Regions from separate parts of the Ectobacillus sp. genome, predicted to be linked through region 2. Evidence: riboswitches for the same ligand, from Rfam matches in the RefSeq annotation. Region 2 holds a riboswitch; the other holds the start of a gene.
The links. Region 2 has a riboswitch for preQ1 ahead of queC (7-cyano-7-deazaguanine synthase QueC). Riboswitches for the same ligand answer to the same signal wherever they lie in the genome.
Positions count from the first base shown of each region.

Region 1: linked by a shared signal. The riboswitch ahead of AC11ZT_RS12795 (QueT transporter family protein) and the one ahead of queC (7-cyano-7-deazaguanine synthase QueC) in region 2 are both predicted to bind preQ1.

Region 1 covers NZ_JBXKMX010000279.1:1,183-12,492, forward strand. Annotated here, with positions in the region: gene AC11ZT_RS12755 (amino acid permease) at 1-877, shown strand, start outside; gene AC11ZT_RS12760 (HAD family hydrolase) at 961-1,614, shown strand; gene AC11ZT_RS12765 (DoxX family protein) at 1,676-2,203, opposite strand; gene AC11ZT_RS12770 (flavodoxin domain-containing protein) at 2,564-3,097, shown strand; gene AC11ZT_RS12775 (HD-GYP domain-containing protein) at 3,136-4,689, opposite strand; gene hydA (dihydropyrimidinase) at 5,026-6,447, shown strand; gene AC11ZT_RS12785 (NCS1 family nucleobase:cation symporter-1) at 6,499-7,971, shown strand; gene AC11ZT_RS12790 (allantoate amidohydrolase) at 8,066-9,286, shown strand; gene AC11ZT_RS12795 (QueT transporter family protein) at 9,409-9,894, opposite strand; PreQ1 riboswitch class I at 9,903-9,947, opposite strand; gene AC11ZT_RS12800 (DUF2871 family protein) at 10,084-10,494, opposite strand; gene argC (N-acetyl-gamma-glutamyl-phosphate reductase) at 10,765-11,310, shown strand, end outside.
Region 2 covers NZ_JBXKMX010000249.1:8-3,976, forward strand. Annotated here, with positions in the region: partial or broken gene AC11ZT_RS11520 (preQ(1) synthase) at 267-434, opposite strand; gene queE (7-carboxy-7-deazaguanine synthase QueE) at 450-1,163, opposite strand; gene queD (6-carboxytetrahydropterin synthase QueD) at 1,156-1,644, opposite strand; gene queC (7-cyano-7-deazaguanine synthase QueC) at 1,644-2,306, opposite strand; PreQ1 riboswitch class I at 2,398-2,441, opposite strand; gene AC11ZT_RS11540 (ATP-binding protein) at 2,694-3,929, shown strand; gene AC11ZT_RS11545 (DUF6254 family protein) at 3,959-3,969, opposite strand, start outside.

The DNA.
Region 1 (11,310 bases), on a different contig from region 2:
TATTCTGAATGAGCCGCTGCTTCCAAATGGTATAGGTGGTATTGCCGGAAGTATGCTAATTGTAATGTTTATCTATGCAGGGTTTGAAGTGATTGGACTAGCCGCATCTGAAGCGCGCAATCCTAAGGTTACCGTGCCGCGGGCGATTCGTTTTACGGTATTTGGTTTAATCGGGTTGTATCTCGCATCTATTATGGTTTTGTTGCCACTCGTTCCAGCAAGAAATCTAACAGGGGATGCGAGTCCATTTGTAGTAGCGCTTACGAGTCATGGGCTCGGCTTTGCCGGAAATGTCATTACGATTGTGTTAGTGACTGCCATTTTGTCTACAATGATTGCTTCGACATTTGGACTGGCTAGAATGCTGCGTTCACTGGCGGCAGAAGGACATGCTCCCTCATGGTTAGAGGGAAGGGGAAATATACCATACAAGGGGATTCTCGTTTCAGGTGCAGCGATGCTTGCAGGACTTGGGCTCGGGCTACTACTTCCAAAGCAGGTATATTTGTTTTTAGTGAGCGCAGGAGGATTTTCACTTTTGTTTACATATATCGTGATTATTGCCTCTCACTTGAAACTTCGCAAGAATAGACAGTGTACGAGTGAAACTATGTGCCAAGTGCCTGGTTATCCTTTTTCCTCCTGGTTTACATTAATCAGTTTGGTAGCTATTGTAGCAAGTATGCCGTTAGTGCCTGAACAAGGAACAGGGCTAGTAGCAGGACTAGCCTTACTTGTTTTTTATACGGCTGTGTATGGGGTCATGAAAGTCAAAGCAGTAGAAAAGAGAAAACAGCCATTTCGATTCGAATCACTAAATATGGAGGCATCCGAAGAGATTTCACCAAAAAGTAACGAAGAAGAGGATGAGAAGTAGTCACCTATTCTTTTTGTTCCGAAACCCATATGAATTTGTTAGTATAGTAAGAAAACATGATGGGTATGGAAAGAGGAAGAAAAATGAATCATTTTGATGTTATACTTTTGGATTTAGACGGCACTATTTCGGATCCGAAAGTTGGGATTGTTACTTCTATTCAATATGCGTTACATAAGATGGGAATTACAGAGAGTGACACCGAAAAGCTAGAACTATTTATTGGCCCGCCTTTAAAGGATTCATTTTCTGAATTCTACGGATTTTCCGATGAGCAATGTAAGGAAGCAATACGGTACTACCGGGAATATTTTACGAAGCAAGGTATGTTTGAAAATGAACTGTATCCTGGATTTCGGGAATTAGTAAGGGACATAAAACAACAGGGGAAGAAAGTATTTGTAGCAACATCTAAGCCTACAGAATTTGCGACCAGTATTCTTAAATATTTTCAAATGGATTCATTGTTTGATGATGTGATTGGAAGTAATTTAGATGGGACTCGTACTTTGAAGGCTGAAGTGATTGCACATATTATTCAAAAGTATCATTTGGACCCTGAATCAATTGTGATGATTGGAGATAGAAAATACGATATAGTTGGAGCGAATGAAAACCATATATCCTCGGTGGCGGTAACGTATGGGTATGGTACGTTAGAAGAATTAACAGCAGCTGCTCCATCCTATATTGCAACGAGTGTTGCTGAATTACATACACTGCTTTTGGCAAAATAATGAGAAAACACCTTCACATTTGAAGGTGTTTTCTCATTATTTATATTCATTAGATTGCTTGTTAAGCTACCTTTTTTGTACCATCGGAATGAGGAGTATTTGGTGCACTTGGAAATTTAGGGAATATATGAATATTATAATGGTTAAGTAAGCCATCAACGCCCCATTTTCCAGCATTAGCACCAGCTAATAAGATAAACATAGAAAGAAGTACTAATTGTGGATTTGTACTCGTTGTACCACTAAACAGATAAGCAAAGTTCATAACCATACCAAAGAATACGGCAGTTCTTGGTAGGAAACCGATAATAAGTCCTAATCCTACTAATAATTCTCCCCATGGTACTAAGAAGTTAAATAAGCCAACATTCGGTAATGCAAAATGTGTTAGGAAGCTTGCCCACCAAGCCTGTACAGCAGGATGTGCGCCAGTAGCTTTCGCAATGCCTCCCTTTAAGAAACCGCTTGCATCAAAACCCCCAGTTAATTTTTCGTACCCAGATGTAATCCATTCGTATCCTACATATAAACGTAATACCAATATTAAAATAGCTGAATACTTATTGTTACGAAGGAATTGAACGACCATTTTCATACACCTCTTTTTTGAGATAGTGAAGAAGTTATGTTCTATCACTTCTTCCCTTTTAGTATATTCCAAAAAATAATGGTAGGATGTCCCATCTGTTACAATCATGTTGACAAAATGTTACAAATTATTGAAAAACATTCTCAAAAGCAGATAGGCTGATTCATTTGTTCCGTTCACGGAAAAGTAAGAAACGTTCATTATGTAATAGAGTGGGAGATGTTACAGTTTAATTAAATAGTAGTAGATTCAAATAGGATGTTCAGACCAAGGTTCTTTACATAATCCGAATTATATGAACGGAATATAGATGGATACGTCTTTATTTGACAACTTAAATGAATGAAAAGGAGAATTCATATGAAAACACTGATTCTATATGGATCTAAGCATGGATGTACAGAACGGTGCAGTTTAAGTTTGGGTGAAAAGGTACATGGGGAAGTAACGATAGTAAAGTATCATAATGAAACCGTACTTGATTTAACATCCTTTGAAACGATTATTATAGGAGGATCGGTATATGGGGGAACGATTCAACAAGAGATAAGTAGTTTTTGCCGAGAGAATCTTCCCGTGTTACTTACGAAACGAGTAGGACTCTTTCTTTGCTCTATGATGAAAGAGGAAAAAGCGCAGATTCAGCTTCAGGTAGCCTTTCCTTCCGTACTTGTAGCACACGCAGTAGCCGTGGAACAGTTTGGAGGCGAGATTCGGTGGAATAATTTGAACTTAATGGAAAAGCTTATGGTGAAGATTGTTGCGAAAACCGAAATGAATCTTTCAAATGAAGAAATAGGAAACGATGTGTCAACCGTTTCCGAGGATAAAATTATTTTATTTGCCGAGCGTATAAATGCAGACTTGGATTCTTCTTCCCTTTCCCCTCAATAGCTCCCATATAATGGTAGCTATTGAGGGGAGCTTCCCCATTACAGATTTTCTGAATGGGAAGGCTCACACACAGGGGGGAGTCTGTCATTAGTTGCGGGATTCTCAAGACTCTCATCTTGCATTAGCTGAACAAATAATCCTGCATAATACGGATCCCACTGCGTTCCTTTTCCAGAATAAATAATGCTTAGCGCTTTATCGCAAGGCATTCCATTACGGTAGGGGCGATTGGATGTCATAGCATCGTATGCATCGGCAACAGCCATTATTCTGCCAAATAGCGGTATATTTTCTCCGCTTAGTCCTTCTGGATATCCCTTCCCGTCGTATCGTTCATGATGATATTTTACACCTGGGAGAAGTGGTTGTAACTCAATTGGTAGATTAATTTGTTCTAATATGTGTGCACCAATCACAGGATGCTGTTTAATTTGGTCGAACTCCTCGTCTGTTAGTTTTCCTTCCTTAAGTAACACTGCATCTTTAATTCCAATTTTCCCAATATCGTGAAGCAGGGCGGATTTTCGCAATAACTCGATTTGTAATGGATCTAAATGTGCTGCTTTCGCTAGTTTTACCGTATATTCAGCTACTCGAATCGAATGTCCAGCTGTATAGGGGTCACGTGCATCTAATGTGGCCGCAAATACGGTGAAGAAGCTTTCGATAAGCATATGTTTTTGATTATCTCGCTTCTGGATGCCTTGTATCATATTATTAAATCCTGAAATAACATATGCAAATTCATCTGAATAGGTATTGTCGATAGGCTGCAGCTTTCCTCTTCTAACTTGTAAAATGTTTTGTTCTAATACATATATAGGTTTTTTTATATTTTCATATAATAGAATACTGCAAAGAGCAGACAGGGCTACGATCATAACAAGAATAATTACGGACCAACTCCAATACCCATCGAGGTTATCGGATGTATGCTGACTTAATTGGACAGTAGAGGCAAGCGTATATAACAAGACCGGAAAAACAGCAATAAATGCAGAACTTAGTAAAAGCTTCTTTCGAATGCTTATGAATTCATGTTTATCAATTTCGAAATATTCATTATATAAATCTTTCGCTAGATGGTTAAGATGCCTGATTAGTGAATGAAGAATCCGCTCTGTTAGAAAAAACTCAATTAAAGCGTGGAGTGTAGCAACCAAAATAGCGCCTATACATGCTAACCCAATGTAATAATAGGGTAGGTGTAATTGACCCGTTTGCACAAAGTAAAACGCTAAAATAGATGCTGGAACGGATAGTCCAAACAAATGTGGAAGCAAAATGCGTCGTACGGTTAATGTTGGTAGCCGATGTGCAGTTGTGAAGGCTTGCTTTATGACGTCTAGTGAAGGAGTAGGACTTAGGAGGGCAACCTTAATCGGATTAATATGATGTTTATAGACAATATATTCAAAAGTATACATCGATAACATGGAAACAAGCATAATGAACAACAAAATGTAATTTTCATTTTGTGAAAGATGAAGAGTATGAAAAATAAAGACACTGCCTACACCAACAACGGCGAGTATAGAGCCTATGATGTAATTGAGTAGTAATTGTTTTTGTAATTTTTTAAAGAGTAACATAATCGTATGCCCCTGTCCCAAGATTATCCTTATAAAAGGTAACATAAAAGATTAATCCTTGTATAGATGAACAAATAAAAATTCACTATTTCATCATAACAATATGGAATCTAATGCCGTGGATCAAACATAATAATCAGAACATTCTAAAATTTAGGTGAGATTATCTTACATAAACTGATACAACATACATGTTATGGAATAAAATGTACCTATTAAACAAGAAACCATAGTGGAAATGGAGGGAAAGATGTCAGTCTCGTTAACACAAGTAAGTGAAATAAGTTCATTTATATGTGAAGTGATTTGAAGAGGAGGAATCTTATCTTGAAGCAGATGATTATCAAAAACGGAATTATTGTAACTGCTGCTGATGTATATAAGGCAGATATTCGAATTAACGGTGAAACGATTGTAGAAATTGCTGATACGATTCATCCGACAATGGAGGATGAAGTAATCTATGCGGATGGAAATTATGTTTTTCCTGGCGGGATTGATGTTCACACTCACTTAGCATGGCCATTTCAAAATACGGGAACAGCAGACGATTTTGAGAGTGGAACGAAGGCTGCCGCAGTTGGGGGAATTACAACTGTGATTAATTTCACAAGTCCAGGGAAAGATCAAACCCTCGTAGAAAATCTACATGAATGGAAGGACAAGGCGAAATTATCTGCGATTGATTACGGCTTTCATACTATTATAAATGGTTATAAGGACAGTTATTTGGAAGAACTGCCGATATTGGCTAACGAAGAAGGTGTGACCTCTATTAAGCTATTTATGGCTTATAAGGGCGAACTAATGGTTAATGATTTGGAAATGTATAAAATTATGAAGCGAGCAGGTGAACTAGGTATTGTTACCAATGTTCACGCTGAAAATGGTGACATCATTGACGAAATGGTAGCAGATAGCCTGGCTCAAGGGAAAACGGAACCTATTTACCATGCCTACACACGTCCCCCAGAACTAGAGGGAGAGGCAACAGGGCGTGCATTGTCAATTGCTGAGGTTGCGAAAGCGCCTGTATACATTGTCCATGTAACGTGCAAAGAAGCGCTTGATCAAATTGAAAGAGCGAAGAAAAGAGGGGTACTCGCTTTTGGTGAGACATGTCCTCAGTACTTAGCATTAGACGAAAGTTACTTAGAGTTGCCAGATTTTGAAGGGGCAAAATATGTATGTTCTCCGCCGCTACGAAAAAAGCATAATCAAGATGCCCTATGGAAAGGAATACAAACAGGAGTCCTTTCTACGTTAGCATCCGATCATTGTCCTTTCTTCTTTGATGGGCAGAAGTCATTAGGGAAGGAAAGCTTTGCTAAAATTCCAAATGGAATTCCTGGACTTGAGGAAATCTATTCGATTGCTTTTCAATATGGTGTTCAAGAAAAACGAATTTCTTTGCAGAAGTTTGTAGAAATTACGAGTGCAGGACCTGCAAAAATATTTGGATTATATCCGAAAAAAGGAACAATCGCTATCGGAGCTGATGCGGATCTAGTCATTGTTGATCCAACTCGTAGCAGAACGCTTAGTCAAAAAACACAGTATACAAACTGTGATTATAACTCCTATGAAGGAACGAAAATCCAAGGTGTTCTTACACATGTTCTATCTCGCGGAAAAATTGTTGCGCATGAAGGAACGTTTACAGGCCAGGTAGGTCATGGAAAATACCAATATCGTAGAAAATTTAATGCTCCTTTAGAAGGCAAGCCATTACAATTTGCAACTAGCACAAAGGAATAATAGAAAATGATTGTGAGATTTTATCTATATTGTAAATAGGGAGGAATTACTTTGAGTTTACTAGCACATGATACGACCGAAATCGTTGATAAAGACCCCTCACTTTATAATGAAGATTTAGCACCTGTTGCAAAAGCAAAAAGAAATTGGAATTGGATTAACTATACGACTGTTTGGATGGGAATGGTTCATAATATCGTAGCCTATGAAACAGCAGGTAGTTTGATAGGATTAGGAATGAGTGTTTGGCAGGCGCTTGCAACCGTAATAGCAGCAAACATCGTTCTGATTATAGCAATGTGGTTAAATGGAGTGGCTGGAGCGAAATATGGAACGCCGTTTCCTGTATTAGTCAGAGCCTCATTTGGTTATAAGGGAGCACATATTCCTGTACTGATTCGAGCATTCGTTGCGATCTTCTGGTTCTCTGTTCAGGCATATGCGGGAAGTAAAGCAGTTGGTGCTATTTTGGGTGCTTTGATACCAGGATGGAATTCTCTTGAACAATACAACATTTTAGGACTAGGGCTAAATGCGGCAATTGCAGTTGCGCTTTTCTGGATTTTACATGCATACATTATTTCTCATGGTATGGAACGTGTTAAATTTTTCGAACTGTGGGCAGGTCCATTAATTATTGTATTAGGTTTAGGACTTGTTATTTGGGCTATTTCAGTATCTAAAGGACTTGGACCATTATTTATGGAACCATCCACGTTAACAGGTTCAAAGTTTTGGGAGACCTTCGCAATTTCTGTAACCGGACTTGTAGGAACATGGGCTACATTAATTTTAAATATTCCCGACTTTACACGTTTCTCTCGTAGTCAGAAAGATCAAATGATTGGCCAGGCTATTGGATTACCCGTTACGGCTATCATTTTTGCAATTATAAGTATTATTACAACTTCAGGAACAATCGTTGCATTTGGTAAACCAATTTGGGATCCAGTGGTTCTCTTACAACAATTCGGAAATCCAGTGGTTTTAATATTAGGTGCATTTGCTCTTCTTATTGCTACTTTATCGGTTAACGTAGCTGCCAATGTTGTTTCACCTGCATATGATCTTGTAAACTTGTTCCCTAAAAAGTTAACCTTCGTGAAGGCAGGACTCATTTCAGTTGTAGCTGCAATCTTTTTCATGCCTTGGCTATGGTTTGATAATGCAGATACAATCTTTAACGTTCTAGGAGCCATAGGCGGAGCACTTGGGCCGGTAGCAGGAATCATGATTGCGGATTTCTTCTTAGTTCGCCGTAGTCAATATGATGTAAGGAGCTTATATAGTAAAACAGGTGAGTATACGTATAACAATGGTTGGAATCCACGAGCATTTGTTGCATTAGCTGTTGGTTTGCTCGTTTCCTTCATTGGATTAATCATTCCTGCGCTGCATGTCCTTTACACCTACTCATGGTTTTTAGGAATCGGCTTTGGGTTTGTAACGTATACATTCCTAATGCGTACAGCTACTAGTAATCTCTCAATAGAGGAAAAATTAAATAATGTTCCGACTCCTTAAGTAATACGCACTGTGAGAAAAGGCATCTTGAAACTTAAGATGCCTTTCTTAGTATAGAAAAGATATGGAATATATGACATGAAGGGGTGGTTGCATGCAACAGCAAAAGATTTTGATTAATGGGGAACGCTTAAAGGATGAATTAGAGCGGTTTGCCGACTATGGTCGTACAAAAAACAATGGTGTAACAAGACTTTCTTTATCAGAAGAAGACCGCCTTGTACGAGACTATTTTTGTTCTTGCTGTGAGGAACTAGGTATGTCCATTAAAGTGGATGATATGGGTTGTATTTATGCAACTCTTCCAGGAATAGAAGATGCGCCTCCTGTTATGATGGGCTCGCATTTGGATTCAGTAAAAAAAGGCGGCCGATTCGATGGAGTATTAGGCGTGGTAGCTGGTTTAGAAGTAGTAAGAACGATTGTAGAGCATAATATTAAGCCGAAGATTCCGATTACCATTATTGATTTTACGAACGAAGAAGGAGCTAGATTTGAACCTTCCATGATGGCTTCAGGAGTTATTTCAGGAAAATTTGAAAAAGATGTGATGATGAAAAAAACAGATCCAGAAGGTATAACTTTTGAACAAGCCTTGCAAGCAAGTGGTTACGCAGGGGAGAGTGATAATCGATTAAAGGATGCTACCGCCTATCTCGAAATGCATATTGAGCAAGGTCCAGTTTTAGAAGCAGAGTCACTTTCGATTGGTGTAGTGGATTGTGTAGTTGGTATGGTCTGCTATGAAATTGAAATTACCGGAGAATCTGATCATGCTGGAACGACTCCAATGAGTATGAGAAAGGATGCACTCTTTACGGCAAATGATATGATAACGGAAATTCGTAGTAAGCTTAGCACGCTTGATCGAGAGTTAGTATATACAATTGGCAGAATGAACGTTCTTCCTAATATTCATACTGTTATACCAAATAAGGTTATTTTTACGCTGGAAGCAAGACATAAAAATCCTGAAGTCATAAGCAAAGTGGAAGAAATGATAATAGGTCTGCAGAGCTCGGAAGGCTGTGACGTGAAAAAGACAAAGCTTTGGGATAGAGAAACGGTTTGGTTTGATAAAGACCTTTGTAATATCTTAGAACAATCTACCCAATTGCTAGGCTATTCTTACAAACGAATAGCAAGCGGCGCAGGACATGATGCCCAGTTTATTGCGAGTTTTATTCCTTCAGCGATGCTTTTTGTCCCAAGTATTAAAGGGAAAAGTCACTGTGAGGAGGAGCTGACACTTTGGGAAGAGTGTGAAAAAGGAGTAAATGTATTATTAGAAACAGTTCTAGCGTTAGAAGCATAATGGTTAGCTTATACTTGAATACTATCTCCGAGGGAGAAGGTCCATGTTCCTTCTCTTTTGTGCTAAAAGGGGGACGTTAATGCAACAAACCCAAGATCCAGTACTGGATCTTGGGTTTGTTCTTACACACGTTTTTCAAAATCGACTCGTTTATTTAACGTATACATAATCGGTACGCCGACAATCATCACAATAAATTCCCCAATTGCGGTTGTTAGCCATGTTAATAAAAATGGCAATTGTAAGGCTAAGTGAAGCTCAGCTGCGATGAGAAACATACTAAAGGTAAATACGAGTGTATTAAAAATCATGCGCTTATATATACTTTTGATGAAGCGTGCCGATACGATTGTAGTAAGAAGGGCAAGAATGGATTGTCCAACTCCAAAAATTAAATCATATAGGGCCATAGGAGAAAAAAATAGATTGGTTAAAAAAACACCAAGGATAATTCCATACACATACTTTTTGTTAAATACAACGAGATGATTGAACATCTCAGAAATTCGAAATTGTATATTAGTAAATCCAAATGGCTGAATAATCGCGGAAACCGCGATATACAAAGCTGCTACAATTCCATTTCCAACAAGGGTTTTCAATTTCATTTTACATTCTCTCCTTAGTTTTTTAGCGTGGGAGGGTTGCGAACCACGTTCAAGTACACACTCGATTTTTAATAGTAAAGGATGATGATGGAATTCGTCAATAAAAAAGTATGCGAAAACAAGGACGAATCCATTGCTATACTTGGATTCGTCCTTGTTTTCATTATAAATTTCTATGGAAGCTTTACATTATTTTTCTGCTTTCACACGATCCTTTAAACATAGAAAAAAGAGGATAAAGCCTATGGAAAGAATAATATGTCCAATTCCGGCAATTCCAGCAATGGCAGCGCCTGTTGTTACACCCATAACTGTTAATGTACCATGAATACCCATCACTACAACGGTAATAACTAAACCAATATTATATATATAATAGAACCAATTGAACAGATCGCTAGAAGATAATGAAAAACTCTTTTCAAATAATAGAACAAGTAAGAACATTAACATGCCTAGCACGAATAAATGTGTGTGTAGAATGGATAGCATTGTTTTTCCAGTGAAATTGTAGGAAACCGTAATTTGTCGATAGTAAAGACCGGCAAGAAGCCCTAAGATGGCGTAAATAAAAGCAGTATTTAGAAGTTTTTTCATCATGATTTTCCTTTCCAAGTTGGAATTTGTAAGAAACGATTACTAGCAAACTAACACATTTCATTTTATAAAAATTCCCTGGTTCAAGCATTCTGCTTCACTATACCTTACGTGTATTTTATTAGTCAAGTTTTGAATAGTTACGTTTTCTAAAACAATGTAGTGATGGATTGAATTTGAACCATAGGAAGAAGTGTTTTAGATTCACTATTGTATTATTATTCATAATTCCGTATTATATTTCATATGAGATAGTTTTTAGGGGGGATTGTTATGAAATATAAAGTATTTGTGGACGGACAAGAAGGAACGACTGGGTTAAAGATCCGTGAATATTTAGCAAAACGCGATGACCTTTCAATTCTAGAAATTGATGCGAGTAAGCGTAAAGATAAAGAAACAAGAAAACTATTATTAAATGAAGCGGATATTGCTTTTCTCTGCTTACCGGACGAAGTGGCAAGAGAATCAGCAACACTTGTTACAAATCCGCATACGAAAATTATTGATGCAAGCACTGCGTTTCGGACAAATGACAACTGGGTATATGGCTTACCTGAATTACATAATAGAAGAGAGAAAATCGCCACATCGAAACGGGTGTCAAATCCAGGCTGTCATGCAACTGCATTTATCCTCTCCATGTATCCATTGGTTCAAAACGGGATTGTACCTCAAGATTATCCAATCTTTGCTCAGTCAATAAGCGGATATAGCGGCGGTGGTAAAAAGCTGATTCAAGCATATGAATCAGAGCAAAAGGAAGAATGGAACAGTCCAAAGCATTATGCCCTTGCTCTGCATCATAAACATCTACCA
Region 2 (3,969 bases):
TCCGGTTTTTGGCATCTGCAATTTGCAGGTGGACTATATCATGTTCTTCGTACACTGCGATATATAACAAAGAACCCTCGCGCTTCCATCATTTCTGATGTACTCTACTCTCTTCCACAATTGCTACAAACTCGCTTCACAGTTGTGTGATTTCGATAGTCTCTGCACCTTCCCGAAAGCGGGCTTGGCTCAGGATTAGAATCGCTTCCTTCCCTGAATTCACGAGGTTTAAGCGACTGTGTCACCACAGAAGTGTGCCCTTATTGACACAAGCTAGTAAACTCCGGACAATTGAATTTGACAAAATAATCTCGTCCTTGATGATGATTATCAAACGTTTCTAAAACTTCGGGTGTATAATCAAACGCATAATTTGTTTGTTGATTTCCTAACAGCGTTACATCCTCTAACTCTTCGTTTTTACGTCCCGGCATGTTTCCTGCTCCTCCTTATACTCCACGCTTATTGCCCCACACGAGCGCATGTAGCTGCGGGAGAACTGTTACATCATTCATATTCGATTCGATTACTTGATTAATTAACCATTCGTATTTATGAAGCAAGTTCGTTACGAGCATAGCATTCTGATCCGTATAGACATCGTCATTGCCAACCTGCACATAAAATGGAACGTCTGAATACCGTTCATGCACCTCTCTCGCAAACGCAAAATCAGCTTCATTAAACACAACCACTTTAAGACTCATATGCTGATTACGTAGCCGCTCCACAATCATATCTAGAATTTCAAAATTCGTTTCCATATGAGAACTTGGTGGTTTGGGAGAGATAGTTACATCATCTATGTCAAGAAGCCATTCTTGCCATCTGCTACCTTGTGTTTCAATTGCGGTTCGAATATGATGTTCCTTCAAAAAGGACACCAGCTCGCCAATTGCTGGAATCAGCACCGGATTTCCACCCGATATTGTAACATGTGAAAATCGATTCTCACCTAAGTGCTGTAATTCTTCCCAAATTTCTTCTACATTCATTTGCCTAATATGATCCTTAGCCGACCCGTCCCATGTAAAAGCAGAATCGCACCAAGCACAATGATAATCACATCCAGCTGTTCGAACAAACATCGTTTTTTTTCCGACGACCATGCCTTCTCCTTGAATGGTTGGACCAAATATTTCTAAAACCGGAATGCTAGTCAACTAGCATCCACTCCCGTCTCATTTCGGCATAGCTAGTCGGTGTTTCATACAATTTCACAAATTCTACCCGTGCTTCTCGAAATTTCTTTGCACAGTTCGCCAAAGATTCTTCCATTTTTTCAAAAATCCAAACGACCATGTTCTCTGCTGTTGTATTCATCGGTGGCAATGTTTCATTCACATATCGATGATCTAAATAAATTTCAATCTGTTCTTTCCAAATTTTCTTTACATCACCAAAATCAACGGCAATTCCGATTTCATTTGGATATGCACTAATGCCAAATACAACTTTATACGTATGTCCATGCAAATTTTTACATTTTCCTTCGTATGCATGTAAATGATGCGCAGCGTCAAATGTAAATTCCTTGCTGACCATTACACGTTTCGCATGGTACTTTAGCTGCGACCGTTTTATATCCACATCTATTTTTTGTAAATTGTCTACAATACGAAAACCAAAAAAGCCATGCTCCATTACGCATTCGCTCCTTCGCGCTCTGCGATAAACGTATCAAGACCAGCTTTTCGAAGCTTGCATGCAGGGCATTCTCCGCATCCATCTCCGATAATTCCTTCATAGCAGGTTAATGTATTTTCACGAACAAAATCAAAAGCACCCAGTTCATCAGCCATCTTCCACGTCTGTGCTTTATTTAGCCACATAAGGGGAGTATGGATGACAAATTCATAATCCATTGCTAAATTAAGCGTTACATTTAATGACTTCACAAAAACATCCCTGCAATCTGGATACCCACTGAAATCCGTTTCACAAACACCCGTTATAATATGTCTTGCCCCTAACTGTTTTGCTAGCACAGCTGCAAAGGATAAAAACAATAGATTACGTCCATCTACAAAAGTAGATGGAAGTTCTCCGTCTTCCTGCGTAATTTCAATGTCATTCCGAGTTAGTGCATTAGGAGCAAGCTGATTCAACAAGCCCATATCAAGAATCGTATGCTTTACACCCAGTGTCTTAGCAATATTTGTTGCACATTCAATTTCTAAACGATGACGTTGATTATAATTAAACGTTACCGCTTCTACTTCCTTAAACTGTTGCAACGCCCAAAACAAACATGTTGTACTATCTTGTCCGCCGCTAAATACAACAACTGCCTTTTCTTGCTTCATCATCGACTCATTCTCCTTTTCTCTCTTAAGAAAATTAGAAGACGAGTATTCTTGAACTTCATAAAAAACAAAACAAATCCGCTGGATGTTGTTTTTCTTAGTTTTTTATAGAGGGAGTTCGCGAACCTCTCCCATGCCTTGGCATGGACTTTCTTCCATTCAATTTTATAAAAAGATAGAATCCACTATCACTTCATACCTATGTATTGTAATGGAAAGAGCCAAATTCCGCAACAGACCCTTCATCTAGTACAACTTTTATGTGGACAAATTATAGTATTTATATTTTTTTCTAATAATAGTATTATATACCTATAAAGATTTTTTCTTTGAAAGAATGAGGTGATTTAGGTATTGAAGATTTTTATCGTCTACCAGCTGATGAACATGTTAATTATTTTAATTTCTACCTTAACATATCATCTTTTCTGGGTACAAAAAGGGAGACAACATCCCAAGCTTAGTTCCTTCATTTTCATTATTCTAAGTATATGCTCTGCCTTTCTTTGCATTACATTTGCAGCCCAGCCCTTTAGTGGCTATCGATTTGATATGAGACAAATTGTTCTAATTAGCAGTACATATATTGGTGGTCCTGTTGCAGGAGGAATCGTATGGGTTGCAATGAATATATATCGTTTATTTTGGGGTGGTATCGGCGGGTATAATACCCTACTTGCTTCAACCATTCTATTTATAGTACTTATATTTACACGTCGAATTTATATCCAATCTACCTTTTCTAAGAAAGTTGTACTGTCCATTTTCATCTCAGCCGTATTCTCAGGAGGTTGGATTCCATTTTTCATTGCCGAAGTAAGTCCAAAAGCATACATGAGCTATATTATTGTATACCAACTTTGCAGTACGTTTGGAACTATATTAATACTCTATTTAATAGAAATTTTGCGTTCTCAGGTAAAACTCCAGGAAGAACTTATGAACGCGGAAAAGTTTCAGCTTATTGGTGAAATGGCGGCTTCCATTTCACATGAGATACGCAATCCCCTCACTTCCACACGCGGTTTTTTACAGCTTCTTCAATCGGAAAATTGCTCGCGTGAAGAACAAAAGGTGTACTTAGATATAGCAATCAATGGGATTGACCAAGCAAATCATGTGCTTACGGATTACTTGACATTCGCTAAGCCAAGCATTGACAAAATGCAAACGTTAGATTTGCATCACGAGATAGCTAGTGTTCTTAGTCTCATTACGCCGATGGCTAATTTTGCAAACGTCATCATTCAGTATAGTCCGCCTCATTATTCATCTTCCGTTCTTGGTGAAAAACAAAAGCTGCATCAATGTTTGCTTAACATTCTTAAAAACTCAATTGAGGCGATGCCTACGGGAGGAACTTTAACAATTTCAACAAAATCGTATGAACAAGAAATCGAGCTTCTAATAGAAGATACTGGAATTGGAATGAGTGACGATCAATTAAAACGACTTGGGTCCCCCTTTTACTCTACGAAAGAAAAAGGGACTGGTCTAGGAATGATGGTCGTATTTAGTGTTATAAAGGCAATGGGAGGTACCATTGACATATTAAGCAACCTCGATAATGGTACAAAATTCAAATTATGCTTTCCAATTGTAGTAAAAATGAAGAAATCGTAAATATACTACATTACGATTTCTTCATTTTTTTACAGCTTTC